DNA from 3 places in the Streptomyces sirii genome. Region 1 is predicted to be linked to each of the others. Evidence: riboswitches for the same ligand, from Rfam matches in the RefSeq annotation. Region 1 holds a riboswitch; each other region holds the start of a gene.
The links. A riboswitch is a leader RNA that binds a small molecule or an ion and turns the genes downstream of it on or off. The one in region 1 is predicted to bind cobalamin.
Positions count from the first base shown of each region.

Region 2: it holds a riboswitch for cobalamin, as region 1 does, so the genes downstream of both, cobN (cobaltochelatase subunit CobN) here and metE (5-methyltetrahydropteroyltriglutamate--homocysteine S-methyltransferase) in region 1, are expected to answer to the same signal.
Region 3: it holds a riboswitch for cobalamin, as region 1 does, so the genes downstream of both, WAB15_RS24195 (FecCD family ABC transporter permease) here and metE (5-methyltetrahydropteroyltriglutamate--homocysteine S-methyltransferase) in region 1, are expected to answer to the same signal.

Region 1 covers NZ_CP147982.1:716,236-723,684, reverse strand. The annotation lists gene WAB15_RS03370 (glycoside hydrolase family 13 protein) at 1-615, shown strand, start outside; gene WAB15_RS03365 (hypothetical protein) at 718-840, opposite strand; gene metE (5-methyltetrahydropteroyltriglutamate--homocysteine S-methyltransferase) at 1,023-3,341, opposite strand; cobalamin riboswitch at 3,506-3,728, opposite strand; gene WAB15_RS03355 (3-hydroxybutyryl-CoA dehydrogenase) at 3,923-4,792, opposite strand; gene aceB (malate synthase A) at 4,789-6,387, opposite strand; gene aceA (isocitrate lyase) at 6,491-7,449, opposite strand, start outside.
Region 2 covers NZ_CP147982.1:4,571,218-4,578,666, forward strand. The annotation lists gene cobN (cobaltochelatase subunit CobN) at 1-3,600, opposite strand, end outside; cobalamin riboswitch at 3,636-3,789, opposite strand; gene cobG (precorrin-3B synthase) at 3,952-5,319, shown strand; gene WAB15_RS20490 (precorrin-8X methylmutase) at 5,316-5,948, shown strand; gene WAB15_RS20495 (precorrin-2 C(20)-methyltransferase) at 5,951-7,449, shown strand, end outside.
Region 3 covers NZ_CP147982.1:5,340,125-5,347,573, reverse strand. The annotation lists gene WAB15_RS24235 (hypothetical protein) at 1-32, shown strand, start outside; gene WAB15_RS24230 (DUF2993 domain-containing protein) at 261-959, shown strand; gene WAB15_RS24225 (putative leader peptide) at 1,186-1,293, shown strand; gene WAB15_RS24220 (sulfurtransferase) at 1,508-2,353, shown strand; gene WAB15_RS24215 (DUF1416 domain-containing protein) at 2,396-2,683, shown strand; gene WAB15_RS24210 (hypothetical protein) at 2,895-3,125, shown strand; gene WAB15_RS24205 (DsrE family protein) at 3,242-3,607, opposite strand; gene WAB15_RS24200 (FABP family protein) at 3,948-4,535, shown strand; cobalamin riboswitch at 4,528-4,658, shown strand; gene WAB15_RS24195 (FecCD family ABC transporter permease) at 4,782-5,825, shown strand; gene WAB15_RS24190 (ABC transporter ATP-binding protein) at 5,825-6,634, shown strand; gene WAB15_RS24185 (ABC transporter substrate-binding protein) at 6,643-7,449, shown strand, end outside.

The DNA of each region.
Region 1 (7,449 bases):
AAGTGGACCGCCAATGTGCCCTACCGGCCCGAAGGCCCCCTCGACCTCCCACTCGGCATCCGGCGCGCCCGCGCCGCCGCCCTGCTGATGCTCGCCCTGCCCGGCGGCGCATACGTCTACCAGGGCGAGGAACTGGGCCTGCCGGAGGTCGAGAACCTGCCCGAGGACGTCCTCCAGGACCCCATCTGGGAGCGCTCCGGAAACACCGACCCCGGCCGTGACGGCTGCCGGGTGCCGATCCCGTGGTCCGGGCAGGAGGCACCGTTCGGCTTCAGCCCCGACGACGCCTCCGGCGCGCCCTGGCTGCCCCAGCCAGCGGACTGGCACGCCCTCAGCGTCGAGGCGCAGACCGGCGACGAGGCGTCCATGCTGGAGCTCTACCGCCGCGCCCTCCACCTGCGCCGGGACCACGCCGCCCTCGGCGACTCCGCCCTGACCTGGCTGGACACGCCACCCGGAGTACTCGCCTTCGCCCGCGAACCGGGCTTCGCCTGCGTCGTCAACCTCTCCGCCGACCCGTACCCCCTCCCGGAACACGACACGGTGGTCCTGGCAAGCGGACACATCGAGGACGGCCACCTGGGGACGGACGAGGCGGTCTGGTTGGCGCTGTGACGGGGTGACGGTATAGCGACAACAACCGCGTCAACCGCGCAGACGGGCGGTCGACCGGCCAACTCCAGGCCGGTCGGCCGCCGTCAGGCTTGCGTGCGATCCTCAGTCGGAGCCGGTGCGGCGGGCTTCCTCCCTGGCGGCCCTGCGCCTGCGGGCGGCCATGCTCAGAAAGCCCACCAGGGCGATCAGACCTCCCGTGAGGGCGGCAGAAACCAGCTTGTGCAAGAGATCATCCACAGGGTCCCCGTTCACTTGCTCGGTGCGCGTACGGCGTAGCCGCGCGACCGGTCGTTCGACACGTTGTGCGCCCACTGTCGTGGGGAGCGCTGAAATGCCGATGAAATAACGGTGATTGGGGGCCCAGGGGCCGGGGCACTCATGGCCCCGGCCCCTAGGGAGCCGTCAGGTCAGGATGCGGACAGCTCACCGCGGACGGTGCGGGCCGCGGCCACCAGGCTCTCCAGGGACGCCCGGGTCTCGGGCCAGCCCCGGGTCTTCAGACCGCAGTCCGGGTTCACCCACAGGCGCTCGGCGGGGATCGCCTTCAGGCCGGTGCGCAGCAGTTCGGCGGCCTCCTCCGGGCTCGGCACGCGCGGCGAGTGGATGTCGTACACGCCGGGCCCGGCCTCGCGCGGATAGCCGTGGGCGGCCAGTTCGCGGGCGACCTGCATATGGGAGCGGGCGGCCTCCAGACTGATGACGTCCGCGTCGAGGTCGTCGATGGCCTGGACGATGTCGCCGAACTCGGCATAGCACATGTGGGTGTGGATCTGGGTGTCTGGGCGGACGCCGCTGGTGGTGATCCGGAACGCCTCCGTGGCCCAGGCCAGGTAGGCGGGGCGGTCGGCGCCGCGCAGCGGCAGGGTCTCGCGCAGGGCCGGCTCGTCCACCTGGATGACGGATGTGCCGGCCGCTTCCAGGTCGCCCACCTCGTCGCGCAGGGCGAGGGCGACCTGGCGGGCGGTGTCGCCCAGGGGCTGGTCGTCGCGGACGAAGGACCAGGCGAGCATGGTGACCGGGCCGGTGAGCATGCCCTTGACCGGACGGTCGGTGAGCGACTGGGCGTAGGCCGTCCAGCGCACGGTCATCGGCTCGGCGCGGGAGATGTCGCCGGCCAGGATCGGTGGGCGGACATAGCGGGTGCCGTACGACTGGACCCAGCCGTGCTGCGTGGCGAGGTAGCCGGTGAGCTGCTCGGCGAAGTACTGGACCATGTCGTTGCGTTCGGCCTCGCCGTGGACGAGGACGTCCAGACCGGCCTTCTCCTGGAAGGCGAGCACCTCCTGGATCTCGGCCTTGATCCGCTCCTCGTACCCGGCCGTGTCGATCCGGCCCGCGCGCAGGTCGGCCCGCGCGGTGCGCAGTTCGCCGGTCTGCGGGAAGGAGCCGATGGTCGTGGTCGGCAGCAGCGGCAGGCGGAGGTGGGCGCGCTGGGCCGAGGTCCGTTCGGCGTAGGGCTGGGAGCGGCGGGCGTCGCTCTCGCCGATCGCGCCGGTACGGGCGCGGACGTCCGGGTTGTGGGTGATGGGTGAGTTGGCCCGGGAGGCCAGGGCGGCCCGGGTCGCGGCCAGTTGGGCGGTGATGGCGCCGGTGCCGTGGGACAGGCCCTTGGCGAGGGTGACGATCTCGGCCGTCTTCTGCCGGGCGAAGGCCAGCCAGCGCAGGACCTGCGGTGCGATGTCCCGCTCGGCCGCCGCGTCCAGCGGGACGTGCAGCAGGGAGCAGGAGGCCGACACATCGACCCGGTCGGCCAGACCGAGGAGGGTGCCGAGCGTGGCGAGGGACTTCTCCAGGTCGTTGGCCCAGATGTTGCGGCCGTTGACGACGCCGGCGACCAGTCGCTTGCCCTGTAGTCCGCCGACGGCCGCCAGGGCCTCCAGGTTGGCGGCGGCGGACTCGGTGAAGTCCAGCGCGAGCCCCTCGACCGGAGCCTTGGCCAGGACGGGCAACGCGTCGCCCAGGCGGTCGAAGTAGGAGGCGACGAGCAGCTTGGGCCGGTCGGTGAGGGCGCCGAGTTCGCGGTAGGCGCGGGCAGCGGTGTCGAGCTCGGCCGGTGTGCGGTCCTGGACGAGGGCGGGTTCGTCCAACTGCGCCCACTCGGCGCCGGCCGCGCGCAGGTCGGCGAGGACCTCGGCGTACACGGGCAGCAGGCGGTCCAGGAGGGTCAGCGGGTCGAAGTCGGCGGCCACGCCGGGCGCGGGCTTGGCCAGCAGCAGATAGGTGACGGGACCGACCAGCACCGGCCGGGCCGTCAACCCCAGTGCCAGGGCCTCCTTCAGCTCGGCGACCTGCTTGGCGGAGTCGGCGGTGAACACCGTGTCGGGGCCCAACTCGGGCACCAGATAGTGGTAGTTGGTGTCGAACCACTTGGTCATCTCCAGTGGTGCGACATCCTGCGTGCCACGCGCCATGGCGAAGTAACCGTCGAGCGGATCGGCCGCGACGGCGTCCCGGTGGCGGTAGGGGATCGCCCCGACCATGACGGTGGTGTCCAGGACGTGGTCGTAGTACGAGAAGTCGCCGGTCGGGACCTCGTCGAGGCCCGCCCCGGCCAACTGCTGCCAGGCGGAGCGGCGCAGTTCGGCGGCGGTGGCGCGGAGGGCGTCGGCGGTGACGCGGCCCTTCCAGTAACCCTCGATCGACTTCTTCAGTTCCCGGTCCGGGCCCTGGCGGGGGTAGCCGTACACGGTGGCCCGTGCTGCCGCGGCTGCGGACTTGGTGTTCACGGAGATCTCCTTCGCGAGATGAATCCCTGAGATCCCGGCGACGGGACGAGGACGCGAAGGGGCAGCGAACCGTGCGATACGACCTCGCGCGGCATGGCGCGGTCATCCGCCTGGTATGTACGCCGACCCGCCCTCGAGGTCACCGGGATATCCGGGTGCGAGTCGTCCGCACCCGGGCAGATGGCAGGTCTTCGGACTCGCGAGCACGTCCTCACGGGGGAGGACACCTAATGGCCGTCGCTTCCCAGGCCCTCTCATCGGACCCAGTGCGTATGACGGCGGTCGTTCCCGCTCACCGCTGCGGGGCAGTCCCGGATTCCCACCGGGTTCCCTCTTGCGACGCATCCCGCCTGGCGGACGGGGCGAACCAGCTGCACAGGTCAGCCTAAGGGCCGTCGAGCGATGCGGTACGTCCAGGTCCACCATTCGGAAGGTGAGGTGAGCCACGCGGGCGACAGGTGTGAAGCGCGACGAGGGCGGGAAACGCCGCACATGCGTCTCCCGCCCTCCCCTGTGAGCAGCCGCCGGATCCCTCGGCCGGCGGTGCGGCCGGGCCCCTCAGCCCGACCGGACCAGACCCCTCAGTTCTGGTCGTACTGGTGGAACCCCCGGCCGGCCTTGCGGCCCAACAGCCCTGCCTCGACCATCCGCTGGAGCAGCGGGGGAGGGGCGTAGAGCGGTTCCTTGAACTCGTCGTAGAGCGATTCGGCGATCGAGGAGACGGTGTCCAGCCCGATCAGGTCCGCCAGTCTGAGCGGCCCCATGGGGTGGGCGCAGCCCAGCTCCATGCCGGTGTCGATGTCCGCGGCCGTGGCGAAGCCCGACTCCGCCATGCGGATCGCCGCGAGCAGGTATGGCACGAGCAGCGCGTTGACGACGAAGCCGGCCCGGTCCTGGGAGCGGACGACCGTCTTGCCCAGGGTGCCGGTGGCGAAGTCCGCCACGACGGCGACCGTTTCGGGAGCCGTGTGCAGGGACGTCACGATCTCCACCAGCGGCAGCACCGGGACCGGGTTGAAGAAGTGCAGCCCCACGACCCGGTCGGCGCGGCCGGTGGCCATGCCCAGGCGCATGACGGGGAGGGAGGAGGTGTTGGTGGCCAGCACCGCCCCTGGGTCCTCGACGATCTTGTCGAGCGCGGCGAACACCTCCGTCTTGGCGTCGGCGTTCTCGACGACGGCCTCGATGACGAGCTGCCGGTCCGCCAGGTCCTCCAGGCTGCCGGTGAAGAGCAGGCGGGCGAGGGCCTGCCGCGCCGCGGCCGGCTCCAGCTTCCCCCGCCGCACGGCGCGGTCCAGCGAGGCGGCCACCCGCTCCCGCGCGGCGCGGGCGGCCGTGGCGTCGGCCTCGCAGACCACGGTGTCGAGACCGGCCCGTGCGCACACCTCGGCGATGCCCGCGCCCATCTGACCGCCGCCGACCACCCCGACGCGCTGGATGCCCGCGCTCATGACCGCGGCTCCGCGTTCCGTACGAGGTGGCGGGCGTAGGCGTCCGGGGTGAAGAAGCCCGGCAACTCCCGGGCCAGTGCGTTCCGTTCGAAGAGCGCGCGCACCTCTTCGAGAGGCGCCCACGGGTACTCGGCACCGAGCGCGGCGAGCTCCTCGTCGAGCAGCCGCCGGACCGTCTCCCGGTCCACGACCCGGTGGCGCAGCCACTGCCAGATCTGCACACGGGCGATCTCGGCGGTGGCGGCGTCCTCCATCAGGCCGTACAGGGCGACCGCCCCCTGGCCGCGCAGCCAGGCGGCGAAGTAGCGCAGAGCCACCGCGACGTTGGCTCGCACCCCCTCCGCCGTGGGCGGACCGCTGATCCGGCGCACCGAGAGCAGGTCCGCGGCGCTCACCGCCACATCGTCGCGGGAACGGTCGATCTGCTGCGGCCGGTCGCCGAGCACGCCGTCGAACACCTCGCGGCACAGTGGCACGAGGCCGGGATGGGCCACCCAGGAGCCGTCGAAGCCGTCCTCGGCCTCGCGCTCCTTGTCCAGCCGGACCTTGGCCAGCGCCGCCTCGTTGGCGGCCGGATCCTTGCTCGGCACCTGCGCGGCCATGCCTCCGATCGCGTGGGCGCCCCGCCGGTGACAGGTGCGCACCAGCAGTTCGGTGTACGCCCGCATGAAGGGGGCGGTCATGGTCACCTTCGCCCGGTCCGGCAGTAGGAAGCCGGTGCGGTGTCCCAAGGTCTTGATCAGGCTGAAGAGGTAGTCCCAGCGGCCGGCGTTGAGGCCGGAGCTGTGCTCGCGCAGCTCGTAGAGGATCTCTTCCATCTCGAAGGCGGCGGTGATCGTCTCGATGAGCACGGTGGCGCGGATCGTGCCGCGGGGTATGCCGAGCAGCTCCTGGGCGAGGACGAACACGTCGTTCCACAGCCGGGCCTCGTAGCGGTTCTCCAGCTTCGGCAGGTAGAAGTACGGGCCGTGCCCGGTGTCGATCTGGCGCTGCGCGCAGTGGAAGAAGTACAGGCCGAAGTCGACGAGCGCGGCGGGCACCGGTCCGCCGGCGAACTCCAGGTGCCCCTCGTCGAGGTGCCAGCCGCGCGGCCGGACGACGATGGTGGCGAGCCGGCCGCGGTCGGCGAGCCGGTACTCCTTGCCGTCGTCACTGGTGAAGTCGATGCGCCGGTCGATGGCGTCGCGCAGGTTCAGCTGGCCGCCGATGACGTTGTCCCAGGTGGGGGCGGTGGCGTCCTCGAAGTCGGCCATCCACACCCGGGCCCCGGAGTTGAGCGCGTTGACCGTCATACGCCGGTCCGGTGGGCCGGTGATCTCGACGCGGCGGTCGGTCAGGCCCGGAGCCGGCGCGGCGACACGCCACGACGGGTCGGCGCGCACGGCGGCGGTGACCAGCGGGAAGTCGAGCGGGGAGCCGCTGGCCAGACGCAGGGCCTGCCGGCGGCGTTCCTTCAGCAGGTCCCGCCGGCGCTCGCCGAAGGCGGCGGCCAGGTGCCCGAGGAAGCCCAGGGCGGCGGGCGTGAGGATCTCGTCGTGACGGTCGCCCGGGGCGGCCAGGACGCGGACGCGGTGGGTGAGGGCGCTGGTGGTCATCGGGTTCTCCTGCGGGAGGGAGTGGAGCGGGGGTCGGACGGGGACGGTCGTACGACCCCCGCTCAGTCGGGGACGGACCGGACTGACGCCCGGACGGGGCGACCTAGTGGAACTGCTCCTCCTCCGTGGAGCCGGTCAGGGCCGTGGTGGAGGAGGCGGGGTTGACGGCGGTGGAGACCAGGTCGAAGTAGCCGGTGCCGACCTCGCGCTGGTGCTTGACCGCGGTGAAGCCGTGCGCCTGCGCGGCGAACTCCCGCTCCTGCAGGTCGACGTACGCGGTCATACCGTGCTCGGCGTAGCCGCGCGCCAGGTCGAACATGCCGTGGTTGAGGGAGTGGAAGCCGGCCAGGGTGATGAACTGGAAGCGGTAGCCCATCGCCCCCAGCTCCCGCTGGAACTTGGCGATCTGGTCGTCGTCGAGAGCGGCCCTCCAGTTGAACGACGGCGAGCAGTTGTAGGCCAGCATCTGGTCCGGGTGCTCGGCGTGGATCGCCTCGGCGAACTCGCGGGCCTGCGCCAGGTCCGGGGTGCCGGTCTCCACCCAGATGAGGTCGGCGTACGGGGCGTAGGCCAGGCCGCGGGCGATGACCGGCGCCATGCCGTTGCGGACCCGGTAGAAACCCTCCGCCGTGCGCTCGCCGGTGACGAACTCGGCGTCGCGCTCGTCGACGTCGCTGGTCAGCAGGTTTGCTGCCAGGGCGTCGGTGCGGGCGACGATGAGGGTCGGCACATCGGCGATGTCGGCCGCGAGCCGGGCGGCGTTGAGGGTGCGGATGTGCTGCGAGGTCGGCACCAGCACCTTCCCGCCGAGGTGACCGCACTTCTTCTCGGAGGCCAGCTGGTCCTCGTAGTGGATACCGGCCGCACCGGCCGCGATCATCGCCTTGGTCAGCTCGAAGGCGTTCAGGGGGCCGCCGAACCCGGCCTCGGCGTCGGCGACGATCGGCGCCAGCCAGTCGGTGGTGTCACCGGTGCCCTCGGCGGTGGCGATCTGGTCGGCGCGCAGCAGCGCGTTGTTGATCCGCCGGACCACCTGGGGAACGGAGTTGGCGGGGTACAGGC
Region 2 (7,449 bases), 3.9 Mb from region 1:
CTCCAGGAAGGCCTCGCGCAGGGCCGCCAGTGTCTCGGCGTCCGGCTTCTCCCACATACCGCGGGACTCGGCCTCCAGGAGGCGTTCGGCGATGCCGTGCAGGGCCCAGGGGTTGGCCTCCTGGAGGAAGGCGCGGTTCTCGGGGTCCAGGACGTAGGTCTGGGCGAGCTTGTCGTACATCCAGTCGGCGACCACGCCCGTGGTGGCGTCGTAGCCGAACAAGTAGTCCACGGTCGCGGCGAGTTCGAAGGCGCCCTTGTAGCCGTGGCGGCGCATCGCCTCGATCCAGCGGGGGTTGACCACCCGGGCGCGGAAGACCCGGGAGGTCTCCTCGACGAGGGTGCGGGTGCGGACCGTCTCGGGCCGGGTGGAGTCGCCGATGTACGCCTCGGGGGCCTTGCCCTTGAGTGCCTTGACGGTGGCGACCATGCCTCCGTGGTACTGGAAGTAGTCGTCGGAGTCGGCGATGTCGTGTTCGCGGGTGTCGGTGTTCTTGGCCGCGACCGCGATGCGCTTGTAGGCGGTCTCCATCTCGTCCCGGGCCGGCCGGCCTTCCAGCCCGCGGCCGTAGGCGTAGCCGCCCCACACGGTGTAGACCTCGGCGAGGTCGGCGTCCGTGCGCCAGTCGCGGGAGTCGATCAGCTGGAGCAGGCCCGCGCCGTAGGTCCCGGGGCGGGAGCCGAAGATCCGGGTGGTGGCGCGGCGTTCGTCGCCGTGCGTGGCGAGGTCCGCCTGGGCGTGGGCCCGTACGAAGTTCTCGGAGGCGGGCTCGTCGAGGGAGGCGGCCAGCCGTACGGCGTCGTCCAGCAGGCCGATGACGTGCGGGAAGGCGTCCCGGAAGAAGCCCGAGATGCGCAGGGTGACGTCGATACGGGGGCGGCCCAGCTCGGTGAGCGCGATCGGCTCCAGGCCCGTGACGCGGCGCGAGGCGTCGTCCCAGACGGGGCGGATGCCCAGCAGCGCGAGGGCCTCGGCCACGTCGTCGCCGCTGGTGCGCATCGCGCTGGTGCCCCAGAGGGAGAGGCCGACGGACTGCGGCCATTCGCCGTTGTCGGTGCGGTAGCGCGTCAGGAGGGAGTCGGCGAGTGCCTGGCCGGTCTCCCAGGCGAGCCGGGAAGGGACGGCCTTGGGGTCGACGGAGTAGAAGTTGCGGCCCGTCGGCAGGACGTTGACCAGCCCGCGCAGCGGGGAGCCGGAGGGTCCGGCCGGGACGAAGCCGCCGCTGAGCGCGTGGACGGCGTGGTCGATCTCGTCGGTGGTGGCGGCGAGGCGCGGCACGACCTGGCGGGCGGCGAAGTCGAGGATGTCGGCGACCGCGTCCGGGTGGCCATCGGCGATGCGGGCCACCGCGGCCGGGTCCCAGTCCGCGTCCTCCATCGCCTGGACCAGGGCGCGGGCCGTCTCCTCGGCCTCGTCGGCGGTCGTACGGGTCGCGGCGGACTCGTCGAGGCCGAGCGCCTCGCGCAGGCCGGGCAGGGCCTGTGTGCCGCCCCAGATCTGCCGGGCCCGCAGGATGGCGAGCACGAGATTGACGCGGGCCTCCCCGGCGGGCGCGCCGCCCAGGACGTGCAGACCGTCGCGGATCTGGGCGTCCTTGACCTCGCACAGCCAGCCGTCGACATGCAGCAGGAAGTCGTCGAAGCCCTCGTCGTCGGGGCGTTCGTCCATCCCCAGGTCGTGGTCGAGCTTGGCGGCCTGGATCAGCGTCCAGATCTGGGAGCGGATCGCGGGCAGCTTGGCCGGGTCCATGGAGGAGATCGCCGCGTACTCGTCGAGCAGCTGCTCCAGGCGCGCGATGTCGCCGTAGGACTCGGCGCGGGCCATCGGCGGGACGAGATGGTCGACGAGGGTGGCGTGGACCCGGCGCTTGGCCTGGGTGCCCTCGCCCGGGTCGTTGACCAGGAAGGGGTAGACGAGCGGGAGGTCGCCGAGCGCGGCGTCCGGGCCGCAGGCGGCGGACAGTCCCGCGTTCTTGCCGGGCAGCCACTCCAGGTTGCCGTGCTTGCCCAGGTGGACCATGGCGTCGGCGCCGAAGCCGCCGTCCTCCTGGGAGGCCGCGATCCAGCGGTAGGCCGCCAAGTAGTGGTGCGAGGGGGGCAGATCGGGGTCGTGGTAGATCGCGATCGGGTTCTCGCCGAAGCCGCGCGGCGGCTGGATGAGGATCAGGAGATTGCCGCGGCGCAGGGCGGCCAGGACGATGTCGCCGTCGGGGTCGCGGCCCGGCTCGCCCGTGTGGCTGCGGTCGAGGAACATCTCGCCCGGCGCCGGCCCCCAGTGCTCCTCGACGGCGTCGCGCAGCTCCTGCGGCAGCGTGGCGTACCAGCGCCGGTAGTCCGCGGCCGGGATGCGGACCGGGTTGCGGGACAGCTGCTCCTCGGTGAGCCACTCCTGGTCGTGGCCGCCGGCCTCGATGAGGGCGTAGATCAGCTCGTCGCCGTCGCCGGACTCCAGACCGGGGACGGGCTCGGCGGTCTCGTCGCCGAAGTCGTAGCCCTCCGCCCGGAGGCGGCGCAGCAGAGCGACCGCGCTGGCCGGGGTGTCCAGGCCGACGGCGTTGCCGATGCGGGAGTGCTTGGTCGGGTAGGCGGAGAGCACCAGCGCCAGGCGCTTGTCGCCGGCCGGGATGTGGCGCAGCCGGGCGTGGCGTACGGCGATGCCGGCGACGCGGGCGGCGCGCTCGGGGTCGGCGACGTACACCGGCAGACCGTCCTCGTCGACCTCCTTGAAGGAGAACGGGACGGTGATCAGACGCCCGTCGAACTCGGGGACGGCGATCTGGCTGGCGGCGTCCAGGGGGGACAGCCCCTCGTCGTTCTCCTCCCAGGCGCTGCGCGATCCGGTCAGGCACAGGGCCTGGAGGATCGGCACGTCGAGCGCGGCGAGCGCGCCCGCGTCCCAGGACTCGTCGTCGCCGCCGGCGGAGGCCTCGGCGGGCTTGGTGCCGCCGGCGGCCAGGACGGTGGTGACGATCGCGTCGGCCGGGCGGAGGGCGTCGATCAGCTCCGCCTCGGGTGCGCGCAGCGAGGCGACGAAGAGCGGGCGGGCGCGGCCGCCGGCCGCCTCGATCTGCTCGCACAGGGTCCGCACGAAGGCGGTGTTGCCGCTCATGTGGTGAGCGCGGTAGTAGAGCACGGCGACCAGCGGGCCGCTGTCGTTGCGGCTCTCCCGGTCGAGGGGGCCCCAGGTGGGCGCGGGCGCCGGCGGCTCGAAGCCGTGGCCGGTCAGCAGGACGGTGTCGGAGAGGAATCGGGCGAGCTGGTCGAGGTTGGCGGGGCCGCCGTGCGCGAGGTAGGCGTGCGCCTCGGCCGCGATGCCGACGGGGACCGTGGACTGCTCCATGAGCTGGGCGTCGGGGGCCTGTTCACCGGTGAGCACGACGACCGGCCGGTGCTGGTCCTCGGCGAGCAGCAGGTCCAGCCCCTCCTGCCAGGCGCGGATGCCGCCGAGGAGGCGTACGACGACGAGGTCGGTGCCCTCCAGCAGCGCGGGCAGCTCGGCCACGTCGAGGCGGGCGGGGTTGGCGAGACGGTACGGCACCGGGCCCGTGGCCGCGCGGGCGCTGAGCAGGTCGGTGTCGGAGGTCGACAGCAGCAGAAGCATGCGAGCGCAGGCCTTCCTCGGGGTGTCCGCGCCCCGGGTGGTCGTATGGACGGCGGGAGTTCCTGGCTCACCCGGCGCCGGCCGGGTTCACAGTGGCGGGACCGCGCCGGATTCTCACCGGGCTTCCTCCCTTGGGCGCCGTCGCTGGCGTCCGGTGGGCCAGCCGACCCACCGACCTGCATAGTAAGGGCTGCGGACGGCCAAGGTAAGCGGGCCCTGGGGCCGACCGCCGCGGACCGCTCCGCTCCGCCCGGGCCGGGTCCGCGGCCGCGTAGGTGGCCGGTCGGCGACCGGTCCGTGGCCGGATCCGCCCCGGATCGGCCGCCCGGCGTCGTGGGTATGCTCGCCGCCATGCCGCCCTCCCCCTCGATCCGGCCCCTGGGGTCCGAACCGCCCCTACGGGACCGCGGTGACGCCTGCCCGGGGGCGCTGCGGCTGCACCCGGCGGCCGACGGGCGACTGGCCCGAGTGCGGGTAGTCGCAGGTGACTTGACGGTACGTCAGGCCGAGGCGTTGGCCGACGCCGCGGACACTCTCGGGGACGGCCGGCTCTCCCTGACGTCCCGGGGGAACGTGGAACTGCGCGGCCTTGCCGAGGACTGCGGCGGCCCGCTCGCCGCTCTGCTGCGCGACGCCGGTCTGCTCCCCTCCGAACACCACGAACGCATCCGCAACATCCTCGCCTCCCCGCTGGCCGGGCTGGACCGGCACACCCCTGCTGACGTGCGGTTGTGGGCCCGTGACCTGGACTCTTCGCTCTGCGCGAGCCGGTCGGCGACCGCGCTGTCCGGCCGTTTCCTCTTCGTCCTGGACGACGGACGGGGCGATGTGGCGGCGCTGGGCGGGGATGTGAGCTTGGTCGCAGAACCCTCCACGGTGGCCGGGCGGACCGGCTCCGGCGCCGGTGGCACCGCGCTGCTGCGGGTCGGTGACGATCCGGCGGCGCTGCGGATCGCCGGCCCGGACGCACCGCGCGCCGCGCTCACCGCCGCCCTGACGTTCCTGGACACCGCCGCGGCGAGCGGTAGCGGCGCCTGGCGGATCCGCGAACTGCCGGACGAGCACACGCTGACGGCCCGGCACGTCGCCGAGCGGCTACGAGCGGCGGGCATCACGGCGGAGCATGTGACGGACGGGGCAGGGGCTCTGCGCTCGGTGACCGCGCACGCCGAGGAGTTCCCGGACTCCTCCACCCCGGGGGTGGTCGAGGGCGCCGACGGCCGCCGGGCCCTGTGCGTGCTGGCTCCGCTGGGCCGGCTGAGCACCGCCCAGTGGCGCCTGCTCACCGCCATCGCCGCCCAGGACGGCTCCGGTGCACTGCGCCTGACGCCCTGGCGCGGAATCGTCCTGCCCGGTCTGCCGGCCGCCGCGGCCGCCGCCCGGTCGGCCGAGCTGTCCGCCGCCGGCCTGGTCACCGACCCGTCCTCTCCCTGGCACCGCCTCGGCGCGTGCACCGGCCGCCCCGGCTGCGCCAAGTCCCTTACGGACGTCCGCGCGGACGCCGCGGCCGCGGTCGCCGCGGGCGCGCGGACGCCGGACGGCGGCCCGGCCCCGGCCGCCTGGGCGGGCGGCGCGCCCGTCCACTGGTCCGGCTGCGAGCGCCGCTGCGGCCACCCTCACGGCACCTGGGTCGACGTCCTGGCAACGGCCGACGGCTACCAGATATCGGTCGTACGGCCGGATGCACCACCAGCAACACAAGAAACGAGGCCACAGTGACCGCCTTCGACTACGAGAAGGACGGTGCGGCGATCTACCGCCAGTCCTTCGCCACGATCCGCGCCGAGGCGGACCTCGCCGGGCTGCCCGCCGACGTCAGTCGGGTGGCGGTCCGGATGATCCACGCCTGCGGCATGGTCGACCTCGTACGCGATCTGGCGTTCACCCCCGAGGTGGTGGCCAACGCCCGCAAGGCGCTGCGCGCCGGTGCGCCGATCCTGTGCGACGCCAACATGGTCGCCAGCGGCGTCACCCGCAAGCGGCTGCCGGCCGACAACGAGGTGCTGTGCACGCTCGCCGACCCGTCGGTGCCGGAGCTGGCCGCCCGGATGGGCACCACCCGCAGCGCCGCCGCGCTGGAGCTGTGGCGTGACCGCATGGAGGGCGCCGTGGTGGCCGTCGGCAACGCGCCCACCGCGCTCTTCCGGCTGCTGGAGATGATCGAGGAGGGGGCACCCCGCCCTGCCGCCGTCCTCGGCATACCCGTCGGCTTCATCGGCGCGGCGGAGTCCAAGGACGCGCTGATCGCCCACCCGTCGAAGCTGGACCACATCGTGGTGCGCGGACGCCGGGGCGGCAGCGCCATGGCCGCGGCCGCGATCAACGCCCTGGCAAGCGAGGAAGAGTAAGAGTGAGCGAGCAGCAGCTGACCGGTCGCCTCTACGGCGTGGGCCTCGGCCCCGGTGACCCGTCCCTGATGACCGTGCGTGCCGTCCAGGTCATCGCCGCGGCCGACGTCATCGCGTACCACAGCGCCCGGCACGGACGGTCCATCGCGCGCGCGATAGCCGCCGAGCACCTGCGCGCCGACCACATCGAGGAGGCGCTGGTCTACCCGGTCACCACCGAGTCCACCGACCACCCCGGCGGCTACCGCGGCGCGCTCGACGAGTTCTACGAGGAGGCCGCGGCCCGCCTCGCCGTCCACCTCGACGCCGGCCGCACGGTCGCCGTCATCTCCGAGGGCGACCCGCTCTTCTACGGCTCCTACCAGCACATGCACAAGCGGCTGGCGCACCGTTACCCGACGGAGGTGATCCCCGGGGTCACCTCGATCAGCGCCGCCGCGGCCCGCCTGGGCAAGCCGCTCGCCGAGGCCGACGAGGTCCTGACGATCCTGCCCGGCACGCTCCCGGAGGAGGAGCTGACGGCCCGCCTCGCCTCGACCGACACCGCGGTCGTGATGAAGCTGGGCCGCACCTTCCCCACCGTCCGCCGGGCGATGGAACGTGCCGGCCGCCTCGCCGAGGCCCACTACGTCGAGCGCGCCACCATGTCCGGCGAACGCACGGACAAACTGGCCGACATCGACTCCGACACCGTCCCCTACTTCTCCGTCTCGGTCGTCGCCAGCCGCGTCGCGGAGCAGTCCTACCAGGCCCCCGAGGCGGCGCCGGACCCCGCCGCCGAGCCGTCCGGTCCCGGTGAGGTCGTGGTCGTCGGCACCGGCCCGGCCGGCCCGCTCTGGCTCACCCCGGAGTCCCGCGGCGCCCTCGCCGCCGCGCAGGACCTCGTCGGCTACACCACCTACCTCGACCGCGTCCCGGTACGTCCCGGCCAGCGCCGCCACGGCTCCGACAACAAGGTCGAGTCCGAACGCGCCGAACTCGCCCTCGATCTGGCCCGCCGCGGCCGGCGGGTGGCCGTGGTCTCCGGCGGCGACCCGGGCGTCTTCGCCATGGCCACCGCAGTCCTCGAAGTCGCCTCCCAGGACCCCTACCGCTCCGTGCCGGTACGCGTCCTGCCCGGCGTCACCGCCGCCAACGCGGCCGCCGCCCGCGCCGGCGCCCCGCTCGGCCACGACTACGCGGTCATCTCGCTCTCCGACCGCCTCAAGCCCTGGGAGGTCATCGCCGCCCGCCTCCGCGCCGCCGCGGGTGCCGACCTGGCCCTCGCCCTCTACAACCCCGGCTCCCGCAGCCGCACCTGGCAGGTCGCCAAGGCCCGCGAACTCCTCCTGGAACACCGCGCCCCGGACACCCCGGTCATCCTCGCCCGCGACATCGGCGGCCCCGAGGAGTCGGTCCGCACCGTCGCCCTGACGGATCTGGACCCGAACCAGGTCGATATGCGCACCCTCCTCATCGTCGGCTCATCGCAGACAGAGGTGGTGCGCCGGGATGACGGCCG
Region 3 (7,449 bases), 4.6 Mb from region 1:
TGTACGTACTGGGCAGGGCGCTGGGCCACTAGGGCGAGCACACAGGTCCCGTAGCGCTCCGGCGGCCGTCGGGAGGCACCTCCGCCTCCCGACGGCCGCCGTCGTCGTGCGCGTACCGCGGCACTTCTTGCGCCTTGCGGCGGCCGCCGCTGCCGCTTCGTCGACCACGTCATCTAGGGTCTGTTGTCCGGAGCGCAGGCAGGGGGCCTGCACGGGACGATACGGCCGGGAGCCGGCCCAGGTGTGGGGGTAGTGGTTCGATGCGTGCACTTCGTGTGCTGTTGATCATCGTCGTCATATTCGGCGGTCTCTTCGTGGGCGCCGACCGGCTGGCGGTCAATCTCGCCGAGGACAAGGCCGCGGAGAAGATCCGCGGCAGCCAGGGGCTGGACCGGACCCCGGTGGTCTCCATCAAGGGCTTCCCGTTCCTGACCCAGGTCGCCGGCCGCAGCATCGACGAGGTCGATGCCGAGCTCGGCGGCATCGAGGCCCGCGCCGAGGGGCGCACCCTGCGGATCGACAAGCTCTCCGCGCAGTTCCACGATGTGGCGCTGACCAGCGACTACATGTCCATCCAGAGCGCCGCCTCGGCCACCGGCACGGCCCGGATCAGCTACGCCGACCTGACCAAGGCGGCGGGCGGCGGCGTCAAGATCTCCTACGCCGGGCAGAAGGACGGCCGCAGCCAGGTCAAGATCTCGCCGAACGTCCCGCTGCTGAGCTCGCTGGACGTGACCGGTTCCCTCACCGTGGACGGCAACACCGTCCGGCTGCGGGCCGACAAGGTCCCCACGATGTGCAAGGTGCTCCCGGGCTGCGAGTCGAAGGTGCGTTCCCAGACGGACCACGAGTGGAAGCTCGACCAGCTGCCCGGCAACCTGAAGCTGGACAAGGTCACCACGCAGGCGGACGGCATCTCGATCTCCGCCTCCGGGACGGACGTCAAGCTCCCCGGCTGACCGGGCGTTCGCGGCGGGCCGCCCCACCGGCCCGCTCGTCGACCGAACCACCGTCCAATTCCTGAGACACCCCGGTCCGTACGCCAGACCCCCCACCGGCGCACGGCCCCCGGCGCGGCGCCCGGACCCGCCCCGCACCACCCCGCATCCCGCAATGCGGACAATCACGTCTCGACATTTGACACACCGGTGACACGCCCGGCTTCGCGTCCCTACGATCGGTGCCATGCAGAGCGCATTGAGCCCTCTCCGTCATCGGGGACAGGCGGTACTCACGAAGCGGCGGGCAGTGGACCTGTGTCGCGTCGCCGCCATGCTCTGTCGCCCTGCCTGACGGGCTTGAGCGCCTCCCCCGGCCTCCAGGAGCGGGGGGTGTCCCCTCGCCCGGCCGGCCCCTCAAGGCCGCAACCCCCGCGAGTTCCCCACTCGGCGCCACTTTCGCCCCCGTTCGAATGAATCGGGCCGTCCCGAAGAGATCGGCGCAAAACGGGCGCACCCGCGTGCAACTCTGCAAACCGCCCCCCGCAACTGCCCCGGAGGAGAAGAACATGAGCCGTAGCGACGTCCTCGTAGACGCCGACTGGGTCGAGGCCAACCTCGACGACCCGAAGGTCGTGATCGTCGAGGTCGACGAGGACACCTCGGCCTACGACAAGAACCACATCAAGAACGCGGTCCGCATCGACTGGAAGAAGGACCTCCAGGACCCGGTGCGCCGCGACTTCGTCGACCAGGCGGGCTTCGAGAAGCTGCTGTCCGCCAAGGGCATCGCCAACGACGACACGGTCGTCCTCTACGGCGGCAACAACAACTGGTTCGCCTCCTACGCGTACTGGTACTTCAAGCTCTACGGCCACGGCAGCGTCAAGCTGCTCGACGGCGGCCGCAAGAAGTGGGAGCTGGACTCGCGCGACCTGGTCGACGGCGCGCAGGTGCCCGAGCGCCCGGCGACCGAGTACAAGGCCAAGGCCCAGGACACCGCCATCCGCGCCTTCCGTGACGACGTCGTCGCCGCGATCGACAACCTCAACCTGGTCGACGTGCGGTCCCCCGACGAGTTCAGCGGCAAGCTGCTGGCCCCCGCGCACCTCCCGCAGGAGCAGTCGCAGCGCCCCGGCCACGTGCCCAGCGCCCGCAACATCCCGTGGTCGAAGAACGCCAACGACGACGGCACCTTCAAGTCGGACGACGAGCTCAAGGCCCTCTACGAGGAGGAGTCCGTCGACCTCGCCAAGGACACCATCGCCTACTGCCGGATCGGTGAGCGCTCCGCGCTGACCTGGTTCGTGCTGCACGAGCTGCTCGGCCAGACCAACGTCAAGAACTACGACGGCTCCTGGACCGAGTACGGCTCCCTGGTCGGCGTCCCGATCGAGCTCGGCGCCAACAAGTAAGCAAGACAGCTTCTCCCCCGAACCCCTCAAGGAAGTACCGCTATGTGTGGAGCACAGGCCGGCGGCCCGGACGCCTCGACCATCAAGCCCGGTGAGACCACGATCCAGGGCAGCGTGACCCGCGACGGCCAGCCCGTCACCGGTTACGTCCGACTCCTGGACAGCACCGGCGAGTTCACCGCCGAGGTTCCGACCTCCGCGACCGGACAGTTCCGCTTCTACGCCGCCGAGGGCACCTGGACGCTGCGCGCCCTGGTCCCGGGCGGCACCGCGGACCGCACCGTCGTCGCCCAGAAGGGCGGCCTGGCGGAGGTCGCCATCGCCGTCTGACGGCGGCCTTCGGGCACCTTCGTACGGCCGGAGGGCCGCACCCCAGAGGTTTGGACGCCTTTGCGGGGGTGCGGCCCTTCGGCGTGCCCGGGGGGGACGGAACGGGCCTTCGCGGCGGCTTCTTTCCGCCTCGCCGCGGACTTACCGTGGAGCTATGGACAGCCGCCGCCGGTCGCCCGCCGAGCGCCGCCACCGCCGCTACTTCGTGCTGATGGGCGTGTGCCTGGTGCTTTTCGTGCTGGCGTGGGGCGTGGTGCGGCTGTGGTCGGTGCCGGCCGCGGTGGGCATGTGCCTGGTCGCCATGGTCATCCCGCCGATCGCGGCGATCATCGGCAACCGCCGGGAGCCCGGCGAACGCTGGTGGGACGAGTCGGGCGACCCCGAGTCCGACCGCTGGTGGCGCGAGCTGGACGACCGGGGCGACGACAAGCATCCGCGGTAGACGGCCCGGCGCGGCGCCCGGCTGCCGGACACGCTCAGTACACCAGCGCCCGGTGCGCGTCCGTCGGGGCCACGGTCAGTACACCAGCGCCCGGTGCGCGTCCGTCGGGACCACGGTCAGTACACCAGCGCCTGCACGTCATCCGGCATGATCTCGCTGACGAAGAGCTGGGAGCCGGCGATGCCCGCCCCCTCGATCAGGTCCTTCTGCTCGATGTTCCGCCGGGCCGCGCACTGGGTGCACACCGTGATCGCCCCGCCGCCCGCGCGGATCCCGTCGATCAGCTCCGGCAGCGGCGCGGCGTGCGGCAGCTCGAACTCGGCCGCCCGCCCCGGCAGCGCGAACCACACCGACTCCCCGGTCAGCCACAGCGACACCTCGACGCCGCTGGCCACCGCCACCGCCGCCACCGTGAACGCCTGCGAGCAGCGCTCGGGCGCGTCCGCACCCGCCGTCACCTTGATCACGAGCTTCTTCGCCATAAGGCAAGAGTAGAGCGGGCACCGGCGCGATGCGGGTGCCCTCTGCTCCTTTAGAGCTTGGGGGACGACCTCACAGCGCCGCCGTTCCCCGCGCCGACTAGACTCGCAGGCGGTCCGTTACACCCTCACTCCGTCCAAGGAGCGCGCTCGTGCTTGAGGCATTCTTCACCACCCTGCTGGTTCTGGTCGGCGTCGGCGTGATCGCGTTCGCCGGTCTGACCTGGAAGAAGCTGTACCAGGGCCAGCGCTGAGCGGCCTGCGCGCCGCCCAGCTCCGCCCTTCGCCGCAGCGCTTCGCGCACCCCTGCCGACTGCCCCCTCAATAGATCGCCTGAGCTGTCATGATCGAGATCCCGTCCGACCTGAACCCGGCCTTGGTGCCGCTCGCCTTCCTCCTCGGCCGCTGGGAGGGCGCCGGCGTCGCCGACTTCCCCGGCACCGAGAAGTGCAACTTCGGGCAGGAGGTCGTCTTCGCCCACGACGGCCGCGACTTCCTGGAGTACACCTCGCACAGCTGGGTGCTCGACGGCGAGGGCAACAAGGTCCGCCCACTGGAGACCGAGAGCGGCTACTGGCGCGTCGACGCGGACCGCAAGGTCGAGATCGTCATGATCCGCGACCAGGGCGTGGTGGAGGTCTGGTACGGCGAGCTGGCCGACAAGAAGCCGCAGATCGACCTGGCCACCGACGCCGTCGCCCGCACCGCCGCCTCCGGCCCGTACAGCGGCGGCAAGCGGCTCTACGGCTACGTCAAGGGCGACCTGATGTGGGTCGGCGAGAAGTCCACCCCGGACGTGCCGCTGCGCCCGTACATGTCGGCGCACCTGAAGAAGGTCGCCGGTCTGAAGGAGTGGGCCGAGAGCCTGCCCGACGACATGCCGGACGGGGTCGCCTTCTTCAACCCGGACGGCACCCCGTACCAGGGCTGACCGGCCCTTTCGTGTGACGCGCCCCGCGGGGGAAGTCCGGTGAGAGTCCGGCGCTGACCCGCAACGGTAAGCGGAAGACCCCTTCCGCAAGCCCGATCGCCCGCGGCGGCGCCCGATCCTTTCAACTCGCCGTGGACTGCGAGGGGACGCCGCCGTTGCCTTCGGGCGCCTCCCGGTGTGAGCCGGGGCGCTCCGGCCGCCGCTCCCTTCCCTGCGCCCTCGGCCCGAGCCGAAGGCGCAGGTCCCTTGGCACCCCCCGCCCGAACCACCCCCCTGGTGGCCGCGCTGTGCGCCGTCCTCCTCTGCTCCCTGCTGTGCGGCGTCGGCCTCGGCGCCGCCGGGGTGAGCTGGGCGCAGGTGCTGCGCTACCTCGGTGCCGGGCTGACCGGCGGCACCCTCGCGCCCGACGAGGTCGCCCCGTACACCATCGTGTGGCAGCTGCGCTTCCCCCGGGCGCTGCTGGCCGCGGTCGTCGGCGCCGGGCTGGCCGGCGTCGGCGTCGCCGTCCAGGCGCTGGTCCGCAACGCCCTCGCCGACCCGTTCGTCCTCGGCATCTCCTCCGGCGCGGCCGTCGGCGCCAACGCCGTCCTGCTCTTCGGGGCGCTGGGCGCACTGGGCGTCTGGGCGCTGTCGGCGTCGGCGTTCGCCTCCGCGCTGCTGGCCATGGCCCTGGTGTACGCGGCGGCCCGCACCGCCCATGGGCTGACCCCGCTGCGGCTGGTGCTGACCGGCACCGCGATGTACTACGGCTTCTCCGCCCTCACCACCTTGATGGTCTTCACCGCCGACCGCGGCGAGGCGGCCCGCTCGGCGATGATGTGGCTGCTGGGGAGCCTGAGCGGGGCCGGCTGGGGCTCGCTGCCGATCGCCGCGGTCGCGGTGGCCGCCGCGCTGGCCCGTCTGCTGCTGACCGCGGGCCGGCTGAACGCGCTGGCCATGGGGGACGAGACGGCCGCCGCCCTGGGCGTGGACGCCGGTCGGATGCGCCGCGAGCTGTTCGTGATCGCGGCCGCCGTCACCGGCGCGGTGGTCGCGGTCAGCGGCGCGATCGGCTTCGTCGGGCTGATGGTGCCGCATGTGGCCCGGATGCTGGTCGGTGCCGACCACCGCCGGGTGCTGGCCGTCGCTCCGCTGCTCGGGGCGGTGCTGCTGGTGTGGGTGGACACCCTGTCCCGGGTGCTGCTGGCACCCGTCGAACTGCCGGTCGGGGTGATCACCGCCGTGATCGGCGTGCCCTGCTTCATCGCGCTGATGCGGCGGCGCGGCTACAGCTTCTCGGGCGGTGCCTGATGCGGGTCGACATCGAGGACGTGTCGGTGGACGTGGCGGGCGTCCGCCTCCTGTCCGACATCACCCTGCGCGCGGGCAGCGGCCGGTTCATCGGGCTGGTCGGCCCCAACGGCAGCGGCAAGTCCACCCTGCTGCGCTGCGTCTACCGCGCGCTGCGCCCGTCCGCCGGCACCGTACGGCTCGACGGCGCCGAGCTGGCCGCCATGACCGCCCGCGAGCAGGCCCGGCGCCTGGCCGTGCTCCCCCAGGAGACCGCCACCGACTTCGACTTCACCGCCGCCGAGGTCGTCGCGATGGGGCGGCTGCCGCACCAGCGCGGCGGCTCCGGGCGCCCCGGCGCCGCCGACCGGGAGATCTGTGCGGCGGCGCTGTCGCGCACCGGCACCGGTCACCTGGCCGACCGCGGCTTTACGAGCCTGTCCGGCGGCGAGAAGCAGCGGGTGCTGATCGCCCGCGCGCTGGCCCAGCGGCCCAGGGTGCTGGTGCTCGACGAGCCCACCAACCACCTCGACATCGCACAGCAGTTGGAGGTGCTCGCGCTCGTACGGGGCTGGGGGCGCCCCGGGGACGGGGCCGAGGGCGGGGTGACCGTGCTCGCCGCCCTGCACGACCTCAATCTGGCCGCCGTCCACTGCGACGAGCTGTACGTCGTCGCCGGCGGCCGCATCGTCGCCTCCGGCGCCCCGCACGACGTACTGACCGAGGAGCTGCTCGCCGAGGTCTTCCACGTCCGCGCGCACCGCGTCACGCACCCCGAATCCGGCGCCGTGCAACTGCTCTTCGACCGCATCGCCCCGACCACCCCGTGAGGACCACCATGCGCATCCACCGCCCGGCCGCCCTGCTCGCCGTCCTCGCCCTCGCCCTGACCGGCTGCGGGGCCGAGGTCGCCCCGGACCGCGCCGCCGGCAGGTCCGCCGACGGCCACTACCCGGTCACCGTCGAGAACTGCGGTGTGCCCACGACCTACCGCCAGGCGCCCCGGCGCGTGGTCACCAACGACGTCGGGATCGCCGACATCATGTTCGCGCTCGGCCTTCAGGACCACATGGCCGGCTACGTCATGCCCGCCTACCGGGGCAGGATCGACGCGGTGGCCTGGAAGGACGCCTACGACCAGGTCCCCTGGCTGTCCAAGAAGGCGATCACCAAGGAGATCGCGCTGGACGCCCGGGCCGACCTGGTCTTCGCGGGCTGGAACTACGGCTTCGGCGAGGACACCAACCTCACCCCGGCGTCCCTGAAGAAGCTCGGCATCGGCAGCTATGTGCTCACCGAGTCCTGCCGCAACGGCGCCTCCGGCGGCTCCCGCGGTGTGCTGCCGCCCCTGGAGGCGCTCTACGCCGACCTGGAGAACCTCGGGAAGATCTTCCACGTCGAGGACCGGGCCGCCGCCCTGGTGAAGAAGTACCGCCAGCAGGTCGCCGAGGCCGCCGCCAAGGCACCCGCGCCCGCCCGCCGCCCCTCCGTCTTCCTCTACGACGACGGCCGCGACAAGCCGCTGACCGCGGGCAGGTACGCCGGCCCGCACGACATCATCACCAAGGCCGGCGGCGACCATGTGATGAAGGACCTCAAGGACTCCTGGACGACCGTGGGCTGGGAGACCGTCGTGGCCCGCGAC